One region of the Pseudoduganella sp. genome, then DNA from elsewhere that is predicted to be linked to it. Evidence: riboswitches for the same ligand, from Rfam matches in the RefSeq annotation. Region 1 holds a riboswitch; each other region holds the start of a gene.

Region 1 (5,930 bases):
CGGAATATTTGACCTCAAAGGCTTTGCTGAAGCCGCCCATGGTGACCTTGGTGTCCATTTCTTCCATGGAAACCAGGGACAGCGGCTCGGCCAGCTTGCGCACCTGGGCCTTCTGGCCCGGCGCCAGCTGGGCGATCTCGTGGCGCAGGTCGCTCTCCAGCTGCTTGGCAAACAGGCCGAGGAAGGCGTAATGGTCGGTGCGCAGCAGGTTGCCCGAGCGCAGGCGCGCCTGCAGGTCTTTCAAGTCACCCGCATCGGTCACATCCACCAGGCGCGCGGCCCAGCTCGTGGACAGTTCGTTGAACTGTTCGCTGATGTGCTTGTTCACCAGGCTGATCAGGTTTTCCAGAAGCGCATGCCGCGGCGTGACCGCTTTTTTAGGCGCCGCAGATGATGGGTTTTCTGGAATCATGATTGAACCTGACTTTGAGGGTTATCCATATTGTCGCAGATTATTGCCACGTGGCAATACACAAAAGCAAAGAAACGCTAAATATTTACGCAAAAGTTGCACACAGTTGCGTTTACACCAACAAAGTGCAAGGCCTAGTCCTACAAGGCCTGCGCTTGTATTCCGATACACCTTTACTATTGCACAAAGCATGATGAAGCTCCCATCCTTTTGAAAGGGAGCTGTCATGAAATCGAAGCAAAAATCCAGCAAGCAGGGTTCGAGTTCCGGCACCCGCCAGTCGGCCGACCAGGGATCGCGCTCGGGCGCACAGCAGGCCAATGAGCAGTCGGATACCGGCCGCCAGGCCAAGACCGACAAGAAAACGCCCGCCAGCCGCAGCGGAAAGCGCTGATTGACTGGCGCCGGCCACGGCCTGGCAGATCCCTGCCAGGCCCTTTGCCTTATATATTGGTGACGCGCTTGCCCTTGGGCGGGCGGAAGTCGGCCACTTCGTTGATCAGGCCCACTTTGGCCGCATCGGTGGCGGTCAGGTGCAGGTCCGAATAGGCGTGGATGTTCCAGTGTTCGTCCGTCAACTGGACATGCTTGCGCAGGATCGCCTCGGTGCGGGCATCGTCCGCCTGCAAGCCTTCCACGATAATGCGCAGCGCGTCGGGCCGGGCGCCATGCGGCGCGCTGGCATGCGATTTGTGCACCATGAAGCGCGCGGTTTCGCTGGCATAGCGCTCACTCCCCGACAGGAACAGGATTACCGCAATCGACGCCACCGCCCCACCGTTATAGGTGATGATCTTGATCGGCAGGTTGCGCAGGTAGTTGTGCAGGCACAGGCCATCGCTGACGTAGCCGCCGTTGGACTGGATCAGGATATGGGCGGTTTCAATGCCGTCTTCCGTCATGTCCGCCACCGCATCAAAGACGCGGTGCACCATGTCGCTGTTCACGTCACCGGACAGGGTAAACCAGGCCGCCTTGTCTTCTTTTTCGCTCATGGTCGCTCCACTTATGGCTATGGATGGAAAGGCCATTCTAGCGCAGGCGCGCTCCTTGCTACGCCCGCATCACTCCTCCGTGACTTCGGCCAGCGTCCCTGCCCCTACGGCCCGGCGCACCCAACGCGACAATTGCTCATGCGACGCTCCTTGCAGCCGCTGCCGCACGACCTCCGGCAGCGGACCGAAACGCAAGGAAAGGAACTCTTCCAGCATCTGGCGCCGCCCCTCAAGCTGACCGTCTCGCAGCCCTGCTTGCCTGCCCTCTTGCCTGCCCTCTTGCCTGCCCTCTTGCCGGCCCTCCTGCAGGCCAGCTTGCCTGCCCTCTTGCCGCCCCTCATGCAAGCCGATTTGCCAACCCTCCTGGCGCCCCTCAAGCAGCCCCTGCTGCCGCCCCTCGCGCACCATACTATGAACATAAGGCATTTTCGTACTCCTTTCCAAGTCTCGCAGGAAGTCTCGATAGCTCGCCTCCTGCTCACTGGGTAGCCGCATCAACCAGTCTAGTACATTGAGAAAATCGAGGATGCGCTGCTGCCCCCACCCCAGGCCATACGCACGGCGTGTCAGGAGCGTCTTCACGACAAGACGCGCCGCCGGATTACGCTTGGTGCGCATGGTCGCAAAATGCGCCTCGGCAAACAGGGCAAAGAAGTTCGCCGCCAGCCCCGGCGCCACAGGAACGAAGTCCAGCAGCTTCACCACATTGAACTCAAAGCGCACCCTTGTCCCCCATACATCCCAGGAAAAGTCGCTCGGCCGCCAGCGCGGGCTGCGGTCAGCCAGCACAGCAATGCTGAACACCGGAGCAGCATACCGGTCGAACAGGCGCCCCCAACAGGTGAACATACGCTCCGCAAACCCGCGCTGCCGCGACAGCTGGATCTCGATATGGATAAACATCTCGCGCCCATCGCGCAACTGCACACGCACCAGCTTGTCCAACCGCCGCAAGCCCGTCTTTGCGTCACGCACCACCTGGCGCAATTCCTGGTCGCGGAATTCCGGCTCCACCGACCAGTCGATTTCTGCAGCCAACCCTGGGCAAAACAGCATAATAAAATCCCAGATATACCGTTCGAGACCGGCCTTCCAAGGGTTGTCATAGTCGTCATTTAGCGTTTCCATGCCCCTTTGACCAGCGTCCCGGCGCCGAGTTCCCACCAGCCCGCAAGATTGACTTTATTGCCCTCCTGTCATATAGTCCCAAGTCTTGATCGGGAGAGACCAGCACAGGCTGGCGCCGAAGGGGCATAACCCAGAAACTCTCAGGCAAAAGGACCGGTCAGGGGCCCGATAGGGCTGAACTCTGGAGAGCGGCCCGCCACAGCGCAGGGCCCACCGAAGGGGCGTGCGGGAATACCTTCCCGCTATCTCTCAGGTACCAAGGACAGAGGGGTAGGCGAAATTACGTTCAGTTAACACCCTACTCTTAAGGCCCGAGGTATCAATGACGCTCAAAGCAACCCCACTCAATAACGCTCATCGTGCCCTCGGCGCCCGTATGGTCGACTTCGGCGGCTGGGACATGCCGGTCAACTACGGCTCCCAGATCGAAGAACACCACGCCGTGCGCACCGACGTCGGCATGTTCGACGTGGCCCACATGTGCGTGGTGGACCTGAAAGGCGCGAACGTGCGCTCCTTCCTGCGCGGCCTGATCGCCAACAACGTCGACAAGCTGCAGGTATCGGGCAAGGCCCTGTACTCCTGCATGCTGACCCCGGAAGGCACCGTCATCGACGACCTGATCGTCTACTTCATCAACGAAGAATGGTTCCGCCTGGTGGTCAACGCCGGCACCGCTGAAAAAGACGTGGCCTGGATGAACCAGCAGAACGCCGCCACCGGCGCCGGCATCACCATCACCCAGCGCCGCGACGGCGAAGGCGCGATGGCCCTGATCGCCGTGCAAGGCCCGAACGCCCGCGCCAAGGTATGGGAAGTGATCCCTGAAGCGAAGGCGCCAACCGCCGAAATGAAACCATTCAACGTAGCGCTGGTGCCAAGCACCGCCTTCGGCGAAGCCATGGTGGCCCGCACCGGCTACACCGGTGAAGACGGTTTCGAAATCGGCGTGCCAGCCGACCAGGCTGAAAAACTGTGGAACGCCCTGAACGCCGCCGGCGTGAAGCCTGCAGGCCTGGGCGCGCGCGACACCCTGCGCCTGGAAGCCGGCATGAACCTGTACGGCCAGGACATGGACGAAACCGTGAACCCCCTGGACGCCGGCCTGGCCTGGACCATCGACCTGGTGGCCGAGCGCGACTTCATCGGCAAAGCGGCCCTGCAAGCCAAAGGCCAGAACGCCCAGTTCGTGGGCCTGATCCTGCGCGAAAAAGGCGGCGTGCTGCGCGCCCACCAGAAAGTCATCGCCGCCAACGGCGAAGCAGGCGAAATCACCTCCGGCACCTTCTCCCCGACCATGCAACAGGCGATCGCGCTGGCGCGCGTGCCGATGGGCGTGCAGGTCGGCGACACCGTGCACGTTGAGATCCGCGACAAGAAGCTGGCTGCCACCGTGGTCAAGCTGCCTTTCGTCCGTAACGGTAAAATCCTGGTTGCTTGACCAGAAACTGAACAACATCACCTAGCCTTGGAGCCAATATGAGCAACATTCCAGCAGACCTGAAGTACACCGAGTCCCACGAGTGGGTACGCGCTGAAGCAGACGGCACCGTGACCGTCGGCATTACCGCCTTCGCGCAAGACGCACTGGGCGACATCGTGTTCGTCGAGCTGCCGAAAGTCGGCCAGACCTACGACGCCGGCGCCGACGCCGCCGTGGTGGAATCGGTCAAAGCCGCATCCGACATCTACGCACCGATCGCCGGTGAAGTGGTGGCCGTGAACGAAGACGTGGCCGGCGCACCAGAGTCGATCAACGCCGACGCCTACGCTGCCTGGCTGTTCAAGATCAAGCCAAGCGATGCCGGCGCCATCAACGGCCTGCTGGACGCAGCAGCCTACGGCAAAGTAGCACAGTAAACACCGCATCATCGGGCCGGCTCCATGCCGGCCCTTTCCACATTCTGGCCAAGAGATTTTTCACCATGACCCGCACCAGCCTGACCCAACTTGAAGCCCGCGATGCCTTCATCGCCCGCCACATCGGCCCGGACGCCAACGAACAGCAGCAAATGCTGGACGTTCTCGGCTACGCCACCCGCGCCGCCCTGATCGATGCCATCGTCCCGCCGGGCATCCGCAACAAGAACGAACTGCCACTGGGCCAGTTCTTCCAGCCGCTGCCGGAGAACGAAGCACTGGCCAAGCTGAAAGGCATCGCTTCCAAGAACAAGGTGCTGAAATCCCTGATCGGCCAGGGCTACTACAACGCCCACACCCCGGGCGTGATCCTGCGTAACATCTTCGAAAACCCAGCCTGGTACACCGCCTACACCCCGTATCAGCCAGAGATTTCCCAGGGCCGCCTGGAAGCGATCCTGAACTTCCAGCAGACCCTGATCGACCTGACCGGCATGGCCATCGCCAACTCGTCCATGCTGGACGAAGGCACCGCCGCGGCCGAAGCCATGACCCTGATCCAGCGCGTCGGCAAGTCCAAGTCGAACACCTTCTACGTCGCCAACGACGTGCTGCCGCAGACCCTGGAAGTGGTGCAGACCCGCGCCGAGCCGCTGGGCATCACCGTCAAGACCTTCGACCCGGCCGAACTGGCTGGCGTGACCGACGCCTTCGGCGTGCTGCTGCAGTACCCAGGCGTGAACGGCGTGGTGCGCGACTACCGCGCCGCCGTTGAAACCGTGAAGGCCACCGGCGCCATGGTGATCGTGGCTGCCGACCTGCTGGCCCTGACCATGCTGACCCCTCCAGGCGAATGGGGTGCCGACGTTGTAGTCGGCAACTCGCAGCGCTTCGGCGTACCGCTGGGCTTCGGCGGCCCGCACGCCGGCTACATGGCCACCCGCGACGAGTACAAGCGCTCCATGCCGGGCCGCCTGGTCGGCGTGACCGTGGACCAGAACGGCAACAAAGCCTACCGCCTGGCCCTGCAGACCCGCGAACAGCACATCCGCCGCGAAAAAGCGACCTCCAACATCTGTACCGCACAGGTACTGCTGGCCGTGATGGCCTCCATGTACGCCGTCTACCACGGCCCGAAAGGCCTGAAGCAGATCGCGGAGCGCACCCACCGCTACACCGGCATCCTGGCTGCCAACCTGAAGTCGCTGGGCTACTCGGTCAACGACACCTTCTTCGACACCCTGACCATCGCCACCGACAAGGCCGACGCGCTGCACGCAGCCGCTGTTGCCGCCGGCATCAATCTGCGCAAGATCGACAGCCGCCACATCGGCGTATCGCTGGACGAAACCTGCGACCGCGACACCCTGGCAGCACTGTGGAATGTATTCAGCGGCGGCAAGGCTGCCCCTGATTTCGACGCTGTCGAAGCAAGCGTGGACCGCAACTTCCCGGAAGCGCTGGTGCGTACCTCCGCCTACCTGGAGCACCCGACCTTCAACCGCTACCACAGCGAAACCGAAATGCTGCGCTAC
Region 2 (5,930 bases), on a different contig from region 1:
ACGAACGGTTCGCCGTTCAGGCGCGCGCTGACGCGGTAGCTGGCGCCGCCCAGCTCCAGGCGGGCCACGTCGCGCAGGCGGACCAGCGAGCCGTCGCGGTTGGCGCGCAGCACGATCTTGCCGAACTCCTCCACCGAGCTCAGTTGGCCGGTCACCACCACCGGCGCGAACCAGGTCTGGGCGCGCGGGTTGGGCAGGTCGCCCACCGTGCCGGCCGCCACCTGCGCGTTTTGCTGGCGGATGGCCGTGGTGACGTCGCCCATATTGAGCTTGTAGCCGGTCAGCTTGTCGGGATCGACCCAGACCCGCATCGAGCGTTCGGTGCCGAACAGTTCGGCCTGGCCGACGCCGGGCAGGCGCTTGATCTCGTTGACCACGTTGCGCGCCAGGTAGTCGCCGATGGCCGTGGTGTCCATGCTGCCGTCGGTGGAGGAGGCGCCGACGAACATCAGGATGTTGGAGCGCGCCTTGTTGACCTGCACGCCCTGCTGGATCACCGCCTGCGGCAGGCGCGATTCGACGCGCTTGATGCGGTTCTGCACGTCCACCGCCGCCAGGTCGGGATTGGTGCCGGGCTGGAAGGTGACGGTGATGCTGACCGAGCCGTTCGAGTCGCTCTGCGATTCAACGTATTGCAGGCCGTCGGCGCCGTTCATCTCCTGCTCGATGACCGAGGTGACGGCGTCGTCCAGCACCTGGGCCGAGGCGCCCGGGTAGGCGGCGCTGATGACGATGGATGGCGGTGCGATGGTCGGGTATTGCGCCACCGGCAGCACGGTGATCGCCAGCGCCCCGCCGAGCAGGATGAAGAGGGCGATCACCCACGCGAAGACGGGGCGGTCGATGAAGAATTTTGCCATGGGGCGGCCCCTTTATTTGGCCGCCGGGGCGGATGCGGCAGGCGCACTGCCTGCGGGGCCGCCTGCCGGGCCTTTCCACGGCACCGGGTTGACGGTACCGCCCGGCTTGGTCTTCTGGAAGCCTTCCACGATGACGCGCTCGCCGCCCTTCAGGCCGGAGCTGACCACCCAGCTGCCGCCGGCCGCCGCGTCGGCCTTGACCGGCACCGAGGACACCTTGTTGTCGCTGCCCACCACCAGCACCGACGCGCCTTCCGCGCCGCGCACCACGGCCTGCTGCGGCACCGTGATGGCGGCCTCGTTCACGCCTTGCTCCAGGCGCGCCCGCACGTACATGCCCGGCAGCAGGATGCGCTCGGGGTTGGGGAATTCGGCGCGCATCGACACTGCGCCGGACGATTCGTCCACCGCCACATCGGAGAACAGCAGCTTGCCGGCGCGCGGGTATTCCTGCCCATCCTCGGTCAGCAGGGTGACGCGCGCCTGGTCCTTGCCGGCGCTCTTCAACGTGCCCTTGGCCAGCGCCTGTTTCAGGCGCAGCAGCTCGGCCGAGGACTGGGTGATGGTGACGTAGATCGGGTCGAGCTGCTGCACGGTGGCCATCGGCGTCGCCTCGTTCTGGCCCACCAGGGCGCCCTCGGTCACCAGCGCGCGCCCGACGCGGCCCGAGATCGGCGCCGTCACGGTGGCGTAGCCCAGGGTCAGGCCGGCATTCTTGCGCGCCGCGCGCGCCGACTGCAGCTCGGCGCCGGCCTGCTTCTGCGCCGTCAGCGCGTCGTCGTACTCCTGCTGGCTGACCGCCTGCGCCGCCAGCAGCGGCTTGTAGCGCCTGGCTTTCAGCTCGGCCTGGGCCAGGTTGGCTTCGGCGCGCGCCACCGCGGCATCGGCGCTTTCCACGTTGGCCTGGAACTGCGCCGGGTCGATGCGGAACAGCACCTCGCCCGCCCGCACGTCGCCGCCCTCCTTGAACACCCGCTGCAGCACGATGCCGGGCGTGCGCGCGCGTACCTGGGCGATGCGCGAGGCCTCGACGCGGCCGGGCAGCTCATTGGTGACAGTGACGGCGCCGGCGCTGGCGGTGATGACGGAAACAGTGGGCGGGGGCGGGGGGCCGTTGCTGGCGTCTTTCTTGTTGCCGCAGGCTGCCAGGATAAGCGACAGGGCGGCTGCCGCCAGGGGCAGGGAGCGCGATACAGGTTTCATTGGGCGTCTCTTCTTGTGGAGTGGGACTGCGCCGAAAATTGTATAACACTGTTAATTGTAACGTTTTGTATAGCAAAAAAGGGCGCCGCAGCGCCCTTTTTCCCTATGCGGCAGGCAGCGCTTAGCGCATGGCCGAGATCATCTGCTTCAGCTTGTTGGAGTCGGCCACGAAGGCGCGGATGCCTTCGGCCAGCTTCTCGGTCGCCATGGCGTCTTCGTTCAGCATGAAGCGGAAGGTCTTCTCGTCCACCGAGATCTTGACCGCCGTGCCGGAATCGGCCGGGTTCAGCTTGCGCTCGACCGGAGCCTGGGTGTCAGCCAGCTTTTGCAGCAGGTCCGGCGAAATGGTCAGCAGGTCGCAGCCCGCCAGTTCCAGGATCTGGCCGGTGTTGCGGAAGGACGCGCCCATCACTTCGGTCTTGTAGCCGAACTTGCGGTAGTAGTTGTAGATGCGCTTGACCGACTGCACGCCCGGATCTTCGGCGCCCTGGTAGTCGATGCCGGTGGACTTCTTGTACCAGTCGTAGATGCGGCCGACGAACGGGGAGATCAGCTGCGAACCCGCTTCCGCGCAGGCGATCGCCTGGCACAGGGAGAACAGCAGGGTCATATTGGTGCGGATGCCTTCCTTCTCCAGCTGCTCGGAGGCGCGGATGCCCTCCCAGGTGGAGGCGATCTTGATCAGCACGCGCTCGCGCGGGATGCCGGCCTTTTCGTACAGCGCGATCAGCTCGCGGCCCTTGGCCACGTTGCCGGCCACGTCGAAGGACAGGGCGGCGTCGATCTCGGTCGAGACGCGGCCCGGCACGTACTTCAGGATCTCGGTGCCGAAGGCGATCAGCAGCTTGTCGATGATGTCGCCGGTGGTGGCGTTCGGGTTGTCGCGCACGGCTTTTTCCAGCAGCGGCTTGTACTCGTCCTTCTGCACCGCCTTCAGGATCAGGGAAGGGTTGGTGGTGGCGTCCTGCGGCGCGTAGGCCTTGATCGACTGGAAGTCGCCGGTGTCGGCAACGACAGTGGTGAATTTCTTGAGTTGTTCGAGCTGGTTCATTGCTGTCCTGGAAACGGTTGGGACCAAAAAAACCTATTGTACTAAATCGGCGCGGCTGTCTATGTTGCGTTTAGAATTAGTGGTATTGGTATTTTCATATCTCATGTCTGGGGAGGCCGCCATGGTTTTGGCTATTGTTGGAGCGCTGCTGCTGGCGCTCGGTTTGTTTTCCGGCGCCGCGCTGGTGTTGTCGCAGCTGGGCGTGGGCGGATTGTCGGCCAGCGCCTCGCTGTGGGTGATGTTCCCGCTGTTTAGCGTGACCGGCTACCTGATGTTCGCCACCGGCGCGCGCGTGGCCAACTTCCGCCTGCTGTCGTTCTCCGTCTCGGTGGCCTTGCTGCTGCTGGCGCTGGGCTGCGCGGCGGTGCTGGTGGCCGACGCCACCGCCCTCATGGCGCTGCAGGGCGGCACCGGCGCGCTGTGGTACGTGCTGCTGATCGCCGGCGTGCTGGGCGCCACCGGCGCCGCCTCGCACGGCAAGGTAGCCGTTCAATAAGAACGGTGGTATGCTGCAGGCCATTAGTTAAAAACTAACGCCAAATCGGGAGAGTTCAGCACAGCTGGCGCCGAAGGAGCAACCACCCCGGAATCTCTCAGGCCACCGGACCGACCAGGCGCAGTACAACTCTGAAGAGTTGCCGGATGCAGTGCCATCCGGCGCACCGAAGGAGCAAGCGGCAGGCGCCGATCGCGCCACGCCGCGAATCTCTCAGGTTCCGTACAGAGGGGGTGTTCGCCGCGCGCGTTGCGCGGCGTCCAACCCCTTTTTGCACTGGGATCGGAACCCCGACATGAAATCAATCGCAGTTATCGGCGGCGGCATCACCGGCGTCACGAGCGCTTACGCCCTGGCGCGGCGCGGCCTGGACGTCACCCTGTTCGAACGCCATCGCTATCCCGCCATGGAAACCTCGTTCGCCAACGGCGGCCAGCTGTCGGCCTCCAACGCGGAGGTATGGAACAGCTGGGGCACGGTGGCCAAAGGCCTGAAGTGGATGCTGCGCAGCGATGCGCCGCTGCTGGTCAATCCGCGGCCGGACTGGCACAAGCTGTCCTGGTTCGCCGAATTCCTGGCCGCCATTCCCCGCTACGAAGCGAACACCGTCGCCAGCGCGCGCCTGGCCATCGCGGCGCGCCAGCACCTGTTCGGCTGGGCGCGTGAGGAAGGCATCCAGTTCGACGAAAAGCAGCAGGGCATCCTGCACATCTACCGCGACAAGGCCGGTTTCGAGCACGCGGCGCAGGTCAGCAAGCTGCTGGCGCAAGGCGGCCTGCAGCGGCGCGCCGTCACCCCGCTCGAGATGCAGGCGATTGAACCGACGCTGGCCGGCCGCTTCTACGGCGGCTTCTTCACCGAGAGCGACAGCACAGGCGATATCCACAAGTTCACGGTCGGCCTGGCGCAGGCGGCGCAGGCGCGCGGCGTGCAAATGCTGTGCGGCGCCGACGTGCGGCGGCTGGAGGCGGGGGAGGACGGCACGCGCGTCGCTTTCGCGATCGACGGTGTCGAGGAAGCGCGCCGCTTCGACGCCGTGGTGGTGTGCGCCGGCACGGCCAGCCGCGCCTTCGCCGCCATGCTGGGCGACCGCGTCAATGTGTATCCGGTGAAGGGCTACTCGATCACCGTCATGCTGGACGATGCGGCCAGCCGCGCCAGCGCCCCCAATGTCAGCCTGCTCGACGACGCCACCAAGCTGGTGAGCAGCCGCCTGGGCGCCGACCGCTTCCGCGTCGCCGGCACGGCCGAGTTCAATGGCTTCAACCGCGACATCCGCGCCGACCGCATCGCGCCGCTGGTGCAATGGGTGCAGCAATGCTTCCCCGGCGTCAGCACGCGCCAGGTGGTGCCGTGGGCCGGGCTGCGGCCAATGATGCCGGACCTGATGCCGCGCGTGGGGCCGGGCAAGCGGCCCGGCGTGTTCTACAACACCGGCCACGGCCACCTGGGCTGGACCATGTCGGCTGCCACGGCCGACCTCATCGCCGGGCAGGTACAGGCCGCGCTGGAATCCGGCGTGCAGCGGCGCCGGGCAGTGCTGGCGGCGTAAAGGCAGGCCTCAGCCGCGCGCCACCACCACGCGGTTGCGGCCCTCGTGCTTGGCGGTGTACAGCGCGCGGTCGGCCGCTTCCAGCAGCGCCTTTGCGTCGTTCAGGCGCTCCCGGTCGAAGCTGGCCACGCCGATGCTCAGGGTCACTTGCGGATGCACGGCCTTGGGCGCGTGCGCCATCTTCAGCGACTCCACGTAGGCGCGGATCACTTCCGCATGCTGGGCCGCCTGTTCCGCCGTGGTATCCGGCAGCACGGCGGCGAACTCCTCGCCGCCGTAGCGCGCCGCCAGGTCGGCCGGGCGCTGCAGGCGCGAAGCGAAGGCCTCCGCCACCAGGGTCAGGCAGGCATCGCCCTGCTGGTGGCCGAAATGGTCGTTATAGGCCTTGAAGGAGTCGATATCCATCAACAGCAGCGAGAGCGGATTGCCCTGGCGGTGGGCGCGCCGCAGCTCGCGATCCAGCGCTACGTCGAAATGGCGGCGGTTGGCGATGCCGGTCAAGCCATCCACATAGGATTGCGCGCGCAAGGCCTCGGCCTGGCCGCGCAGCAGGCGCTCGCGGCCTACGGTGTTGCTGACGTCCGCCACCTCGACCAGGCAAAAGCGCTCCTTGCCCTCACTGAACGGGGTCAGCGTCACCGCCTGCTCGATGCGTTCACCGCCCCAGGTGCCCGCGGCAAAGAGCGGGAACGGCGAACGGTTCTGGTTCTGCGGCAGCACAGTCGGCAGCTTGTTCGCCAGCGCAGTATGCACCGCCTGTTCCATACG
Region 3 (5,930 bases), on a different contig from region 1:
TGTCGTTTTGGCCTTGCTGGGACGGCTGTGCGCCGTGGCGCCAAGCGAAGTGCCGCGCGACATGGCGAAGCTGCTGCAATTGATGCAAGAGCTGGCGTTGCAGTACAGATTGCGCCCGCCTGCTACGGCCCTGGCTGCGCTGGAGCAGCTGCCGCTAAGCGGCAAAGCGCAAAGCGTCAGGCGCTCCCTGCTGGATGCGCTCGCAGCGAGCCACGGTTTGCCCTAGTTCGTCGCCCGGCCCCAGATCAGGTCAGAACGGCGACCAGGGCGCGCTGCCATCGCCATGCAGGTGCTGCAAGCCGAGGCGGCGCCGAGCCGGCGCTGCAGGATTCTCAAAACGCGTGGTATCGACCACCAAGTCGGCAAACTCCGCAAACTCGGGGAAGCACTGCTTGCCCACGCATTCCTTGATAATCGACGCTGGCAGATTCGGCACCACGACATCGTTCTTCAGCTTCACGCCGGGGAACAGGTATCCGACATCCGAGTTCCAGTAATAGGCGACGCGTTGCAGCGGCGTGCCCGGCGCAGGCATTTGCGGGAACAGGTGGCTGACAGAGTCCGCCGCGACTTTTTTTCAGGCCCGGGCCGGCCCAGTGGAACCACGATTTGGGGAACAGGGCGGCCGGTTTTGTGATGGCACGCATTTCCGCCAGCGGGAAATAAATCGATTCGCGTGCACGCGCACTGAGTGCCGAAACATCTTTTGCTTTTCCGGCAATGTTTGTTACTATTGTCAAATGAATATCAAAAAATCCCTGCGCCGGATCGCTTTCCTGCTGACCGGCATTCTCGTCCTGCTACTCGCGATTGCTGCCGTAGCCCTTTACAACTCCCGGCTTGAAGTCACGCCGAACGGCGTGCATAGCCGGCTTTATGTGCCGGTCAACAGCGAGAAATACGCCAAGGTCAGCATGTTCGCCGGCACGGGCGATGACGCCACGCTGCCGGGCTTCCTGGATGGGCCGGTGGTGCGCCGCGCTGCGGACGGCAGCTGGAATGCATCCTGGTTCTGCGAAGACCGGGCGCACCAGCAGCAGGCTGCCGACGCGCAGCTGGTGATCGAATGCGCCGGCAAGCGCAGTGTTTACCCGCTTGGCGCGGCAGTGGCGCCGTCCGTGGCGGGCGGTGTGCTGCCGATGCCCGGCAAAGTGGCTGTGCTGAGCGATATCGAGGGCAACCTGCCTTTCCTCGACGGTTCCCTGGCCAAGCTGGGCGTGACCGATGCCGCCGGCGCCTGGGCCTACGGCACGGGCCACCTGGTCATCGTGGGCGATGCGGTGGATCGCGGGCGCGAAGTCTTCGCTGTGCTGTGGCGCTTGTATGCGCTGGCGCAGGAAGCGCAGCGCGTCGGTGGCGGCGTGCATCTGCTGCTGGGCAATCACGAACAGTACATCCTGCGCGGGAACACGACGCGCGCCCACCTGGAACACTTGTATGCGCTGAACCACCTGGGCGGGCCGGTGGCGGCATTCTCCGGCGATACCGTGATCGGCGCCTGGCTGCGCGCGCAGCCAGTGGTGCTGCAGATGGGCAGCGTGCTGTTCACGCACGGCGGCATCAGCAAGGCGACGGCCGATAGCGGCCTGACGGTTCCGCAGCTGAACGAAGCCATGCGCAACTACTGGCGCGGCGCGCCGTCGGCCAAGCCGGCGCTGGACGCGGTGCTGGGGCAGGGCGGCGTAACCCAATACCGCGGCTACCTGGATGAGGCGGATGGCCTGGCCAGCGCCGAGGATGTGCAGCATGTGCTGAACCGCTTCGGCGCCAGCACGGTGGTGGTGGGGCATACCCTGGTCGACAAGGTGACCATGCTGCACGGCGGCCGGGTGATCGCGGTGGATGTGAATACCAACGAAGCCGCCGATGAGGCGCTGGTGTTCGAGGACGGCAAACCGCGCGTGGTGGCCGTGGTGGACCGCGGCCTGCCGCCGGAGCAGAAGGCGCGCGGCCAGCAGCGCGATTTCCGCTTTGCCGCCGCCGCCGACTGGCGTGCGCTGGCCAGCACGGCATGGCGCGCCGTCGAACTGGCGCGCCTGCCGCATCCGTATTAACCAAGGTTAAATGGCTTAGGGACTGACGTTCATGCGCTGCGTGTGGGTCCAGTTATGGTCCGATGCGCTGACGGCGGACGCGAAGGTGCGGTAGGTCTGTCCTTCGCCGGGCCACGGGTTCATGATGTAAATGTAGTTGGTGCCGTTATAGGTTTCATAGCCGCGGCCCACCATGATATGCCCGCCGCCATTGGTCCAGCCGTAGCGGATGACGAAGGGACGGTTGGCGTTGATCTCCGTGACCACCGAATTCCACGACAGGTAGTTGTTGATCGCGGTATTCGGCACGCCCCAGTTGGACAGGATGTTCTGCACGCTGCCCGAGCTGCCGTACATGCTGTTGGGGCGGTTGGCGTAGCTGTTCCAGTCGAAGGTGCCGTTGCCGCAGGCGTAGTTGATGCCGTAGGCCCAGTTCACGATCTGGCACTGGCTCGGCGTGCGGTTGTACACCGCCAGCACGGCCTTGCTCGACGCCGACCAGCACCACTGGCTGTGTTCCTGCGTCGTCAGCGGCACGTTCAGGGTGCGCCACTGCGCGAAAGCGGAGGGCAGGGCCAGTGCCAGCATGGCGCCGGCCAGGATTTTTGCGATGTTCATGTGTGTCCCTCCTTAGCGGAATGCTTCGACATTGGTTTTGACTGCGGCGCGCAGCGGCTCAAGCAGTTCGGCGCCATCGACCAGCTGGCTGCCGGCCTTCTTCAGCAGCAGCGATTCGCGTGCCGAATGCAGCGGCGCGAACTTGGCGCGGTCGACTTCCAGCAAGTCGGAGCGGGCCTGGTAGATGCGGATGAAACGCAGGTTGGAGCGCGCGCCGTTGCCATGCGCGTTGGCGGCGGCATCCACGTCCTTGGCCAGCACCGCGCCGCCATAGGCCACGGTTTCAAAGCGGCCGTTCACCTGCTGCACAGTGGCCAGCCCGATCGGCTTGCCGCGCAGGGAAATGACGAAGCGCCACTCGCCCGTGGGCCGGGCCAGCGCGGACAGGTCGCCGCGCGCCAGCAGCTCTTTCGGGTCGATGGTGTAGACCTGGAAGCCGTGGCTGACCGTGGCTTGCTTCAAGTCGCCGACATCGGTGATATCGAGCGGGAAGTCGGCCGGCGCGCTGCCGGGGCGTATGGCCTGCTGGTGCTCGGCGAATTGCACGAGGCCGCGTTTGGCAGCCTGCAAGGCCGCGCCGTTGTCTGCTTTTGCCAGGAACGGCACGGCCATCATCGCTGCGCAGGCAATGCGCAGCCAGAGTCGATGCGTATGCATGTGACTACTCCTCTGAAGGTTGATCAGATGTTGAAAGGTGCGTGGGATCGCCCCCTCTGTGCTGGACCTGAGAGTTTCACAGGCATGGCGGCCTGCTTGCTCCTTCGGTGCGCCAGCCTTGGAGCGCTGGCGGCTCTTCAGAGTTGTGAAAACACGCGACCGGTCCTTTGGCCTGAGAGATTCCGGGGGCGGGCTTGCTCCTTCGGCGTTGTCCATGGGTGGGACAAACTCTCCCGATCGCGCGGCCGGTATGCACCGGCAGCGAAATCAGCATAGCGCATGGATTTATACGGTTTCAATCGTTTTCCGCATGCCGTTGCGTTTTCGCCATTACTGTAGTTCCTGCTATCCTGTTGACACTTTCACAGGAAATTGGTAACGTTTCCAAAAAAGTCGCAGCACATAACAGGAGACACGATGTACAAGCAGTTATTCGCCTGCGCGCTGGCGCTGGGCGCCGCCCCAGTGCAGGCGGGCGGGCAGAGCGCGGAAGTGATCCACTGGTGGACCTCGGGCGGCGAATCGGCTGCCGTCAAGCAGCTGGCCAATGCCTATCGCGCAGCCGGCGGCAACTGGATCGACACGGCGATTGCCGGCGGCGACCAGGCGCGCGCCGTGACCCTGAACCGCATGGTGGGCGGCAAGGCGCCGACGGCGGCGCAGTTCAACATCTCCAAACAGTTCGTCGACATCGTGGACCAGGAAATGCTGGTGCCGCTGGACGACGTGGCGCGCCAGCAGCAGTGGGACAAGATGCTGCCGGAGCCGATCGTGAATGCCATCCGCATCGACGGCCATTACTACGCCATGCCGATGAATATCCATATGCAGACCTGGATCTGGTATTCCAAGGCGGCGTTCAGGAAAGCGGGCATCGAGAAGGAGCCGGCCAGCGTGGACGAACTGTTCGCTGCACTGGACAAGCTGAAAGCCGCCGGCCTGGTGCCGCTGGCGCACGGCGGCCAGGCGTGGCAGGAGCACATCCTGTTCGCCGCCATGCTGGCCAACATCGGCGGCCGCCAGCTCTACCTGCAGGTGCTGCGCGACCGCGACCAGCGCGCCATCAATTCCGAGGCGGTGCGCAAGGTGTTGCTGGCGTACAAGCGGCTGCAATCGTATGTCGATCCCGCCGCGCCGGGCCGCAACTGGAACGACGCCACCGCCATGCTGGTCAGCGGCAAGGCGGGCGTGCAGATCATGGGCGACTGGGCCAAGGGTGAATTCAGCAATGCGAAGATGGAGCCCGGCGTGCATTACGGCTGCATTCCCGGCCTGGGCGCGGCCGCGCCTTACCTGATCCAGGGCGACGCATTCGTGTTCCCGCGCTCGGACAAGGCGGACGTGCAGAAGGCGCAGAAACTGATGGCGACCGTGCTGCTGGCGCCCGCCACGCAAGCGAGCTTCAACAAGCTGAAAGGCTCGGTGCCGCCGCGCGTCGACGCCGACACCAGCCAGCTCGACGCCTGCGCGCGCGCCGGCGCCGCCATCATGCGCGACCGCAACCGCCAGGTGGGCGCGCCGGAAATCTACCTGACGCCCGACCAGAACGGCGCCGTGCAGGATGCGCTGACCGCGTACTGGAATACTTCCATGCCGGTGGAAAAGGCGCAGAAGGCGCTGGCCGCAGCGCTGAGGAATTAAGCGGTGCGCCGGGCCATGTCCTACGCAGCGCTGCTGCCGATGCTGCTGACGGTGTGCGTGGGCTACCTCGGCTCCTTCGCCTGGACCTTCTACGTATCGCTCACCAGCTCGCGCAGCATTGCCACCAGCAAGCTGGTCGGCCTGGCGCAGTACGAGCGCCTGTTCGGCAACGAGCGCTGGCTGCTGTCGCTGCACAACCTGGCCCTGTACGGCGTGCTGTTCATCGTGGCCTGCATGGTGATCGGCTTCCTGCTGGCGGCGGCGATCGACCGCCAGGTGGCGGGCGAGGGCGCGCTGCGCACGGTGTTCCTGTACCCGTATGCGATGTCCTTTGTGGCCACCGGCCTGGTGTGGCAATGGATACTGACCCCGGGCGGCATTCCCGGCGTTGAGCTGGACTGGCTGGTGGACCAGGACATGGTGGTCTACACCGTGGTGCTGGCATCCGTGTGGCAGGCTTCGGGCTTCGTCATGGCGCTGATGCTGGCCGGGCTGCGCGGCGTCGATCCGGAAATCTGGAAGGCGGCGCGGCTGGACGGCATACCCGTGTGGCGCGTCTACCTGTCCATTGTGCTGCCGATGCTGGCGCCGACGCTGGCGACGGTATTCATCCTGCTGGCGACCATGGTGGTCAAACTGTACGACGCGGTCGTGTCGATGACCCAGGGCGGCCCCGGCACGGCGAGCGAAGTGCCGGCCAAGTTCATCATGGACCACCTGTTCCTGCGCGCGAACATCGGCCTGGCATCGGCCGGCGCCGTGGTGTTGCTGCTGACGGTGCTGGCCTTGCTGGCGCCGTGGGCTTATGCCCGCAGCAGGAAGGGGGCGGCATGAAGGTGGCGCGTTTCGGCCTGTACGCCTTCCTCGCCAGCGCGGCGCTGTTCTTCCTGCTGCCGCTGTATGTGATGCTGGCCACCTCGCTGAAGCCGATGGATGAAATCCGGCTCGGGAATATTTTCGCCTTGCCGCTGGCGCCCACGC

The links. Region 1 has a riboswitch for glycine ahead of gcvT (glycine cleavage system aminomethyltransferase GcvT). Riboswitches for the same ligand answer to the same signal wherever they lie in the genome.
Region 2: linked by a shared signal. The riboswitch ahead of ACE3TQ_RS19515 (D-amino acid dehydrogenase) and the one ahead of gcvT (glycine cleavage system aminomethyltransferase GcvT) in region 1 are both predicted to bind glycine.
Region 3: linked by a shared signal. The riboswitch ahead of ACE3TQ_RS23285 (hypothetical protein) and the one ahead of gcvT (glycine cleavage system aminomethyltransferase GcvT) in region 1 are both predicted to bind glycine.

Annotation. Positions count from the first base shown of each region.
Region 1 covers NZ_JAYSCO010000041.1:1,180-7,109, reverse strand. Annotated here, with positions in the region: gene ACE3TQ_RS18095 (DUF1631 family protein) at 1-412, opposite strand, end outside; gene ACE3TQ_RS18090 (hypothetical protein) at 639-806, shown strand; gene ACE3TQ_RS18085 (ATP-dependent Clp protease proteolytic subunit) at 856-1,407, opposite strand; gene ACE3TQ_RS18080 (DUF4351 domain-containing protein) at 1,477-2,535, opposite strand; glycine riboswitch at 2,616-2,701, shown strand; glycine riboswitch at 2,707-2,811, shown strand; gene gcvT (glycine cleavage system aminomethyltransferase GcvT) at 2,858-3,976, shown strand; gene gcvH (glycine cleavage system protein GcvH) at 4,015-4,395, shown strand; partial or broken gene gcvP (aminomethyl-transferring glycine dehydrogenase) at 4,461-5,930, shown strand, end outside.
Region 2 covers NZ_JAYSCO010000047.1:36,907-42,836, forward strand. Annotated here, with positions in the region: gene ACE3TQ_RS19495 (efflux RND transporter permease subunit) at 1-860, opposite strand, end outside; gene ACE3TQ_RS19500 (efflux RND transporter periplasmic adaptor subunit) at 873-2,063, opposite strand; gene tal (transaldolase) at 2,185-3,114, opposite strand; gene ACE3TQ_RS19510 (hypothetical protein) at 3,236-3,610, shown strand; glycine riboswitch at 3,647-3,733, shown strand; gene ACE3TQ_RS19515 (D-amino acid dehydrogenase) at 3,762-5,162, shown strand; gene ACE3TQ_RS19520 (diguanylate cyclase domain-containing protein) at 5,172-5,930, opposite strand, start outside.
Region 3 covers NZ_JAYSCO010000069.1:20,595-26,524, reverse strand. Annotated here, with positions in the region: gene ACE3TQ_RS23305 (DUF6493 family protein) at 1-226, shown strand, start outside; gene ACE3TQ_RS23300 (hypothetical protein) at 251-535, opposite strand; gene ACE3TQ_RS23295 (metallophosphoesterase) at 741-2,054, shown strand; gene ACE3TQ_RS23290 (C39 family peptidase) at 2,070-2,651, opposite strand; gene ACE3TQ_RS23285 (hypothetical protein) at 2,664-3,308, opposite strand; glycine riboswitch at 3,459-3,554, opposite strand; gene ACE3TQ_RS23280 (ABC transporter substrate-binding protein) at 3,726-4,949, shown strand; gene ACE3TQ_RS23275 (carbohydrate ABC transporter permease) at 4,965-5,783, shown strand; gene ACE3TQ_RS23270 (carbohydrate ABC transporter permease) at 5,780-5,930, shown strand, end outside.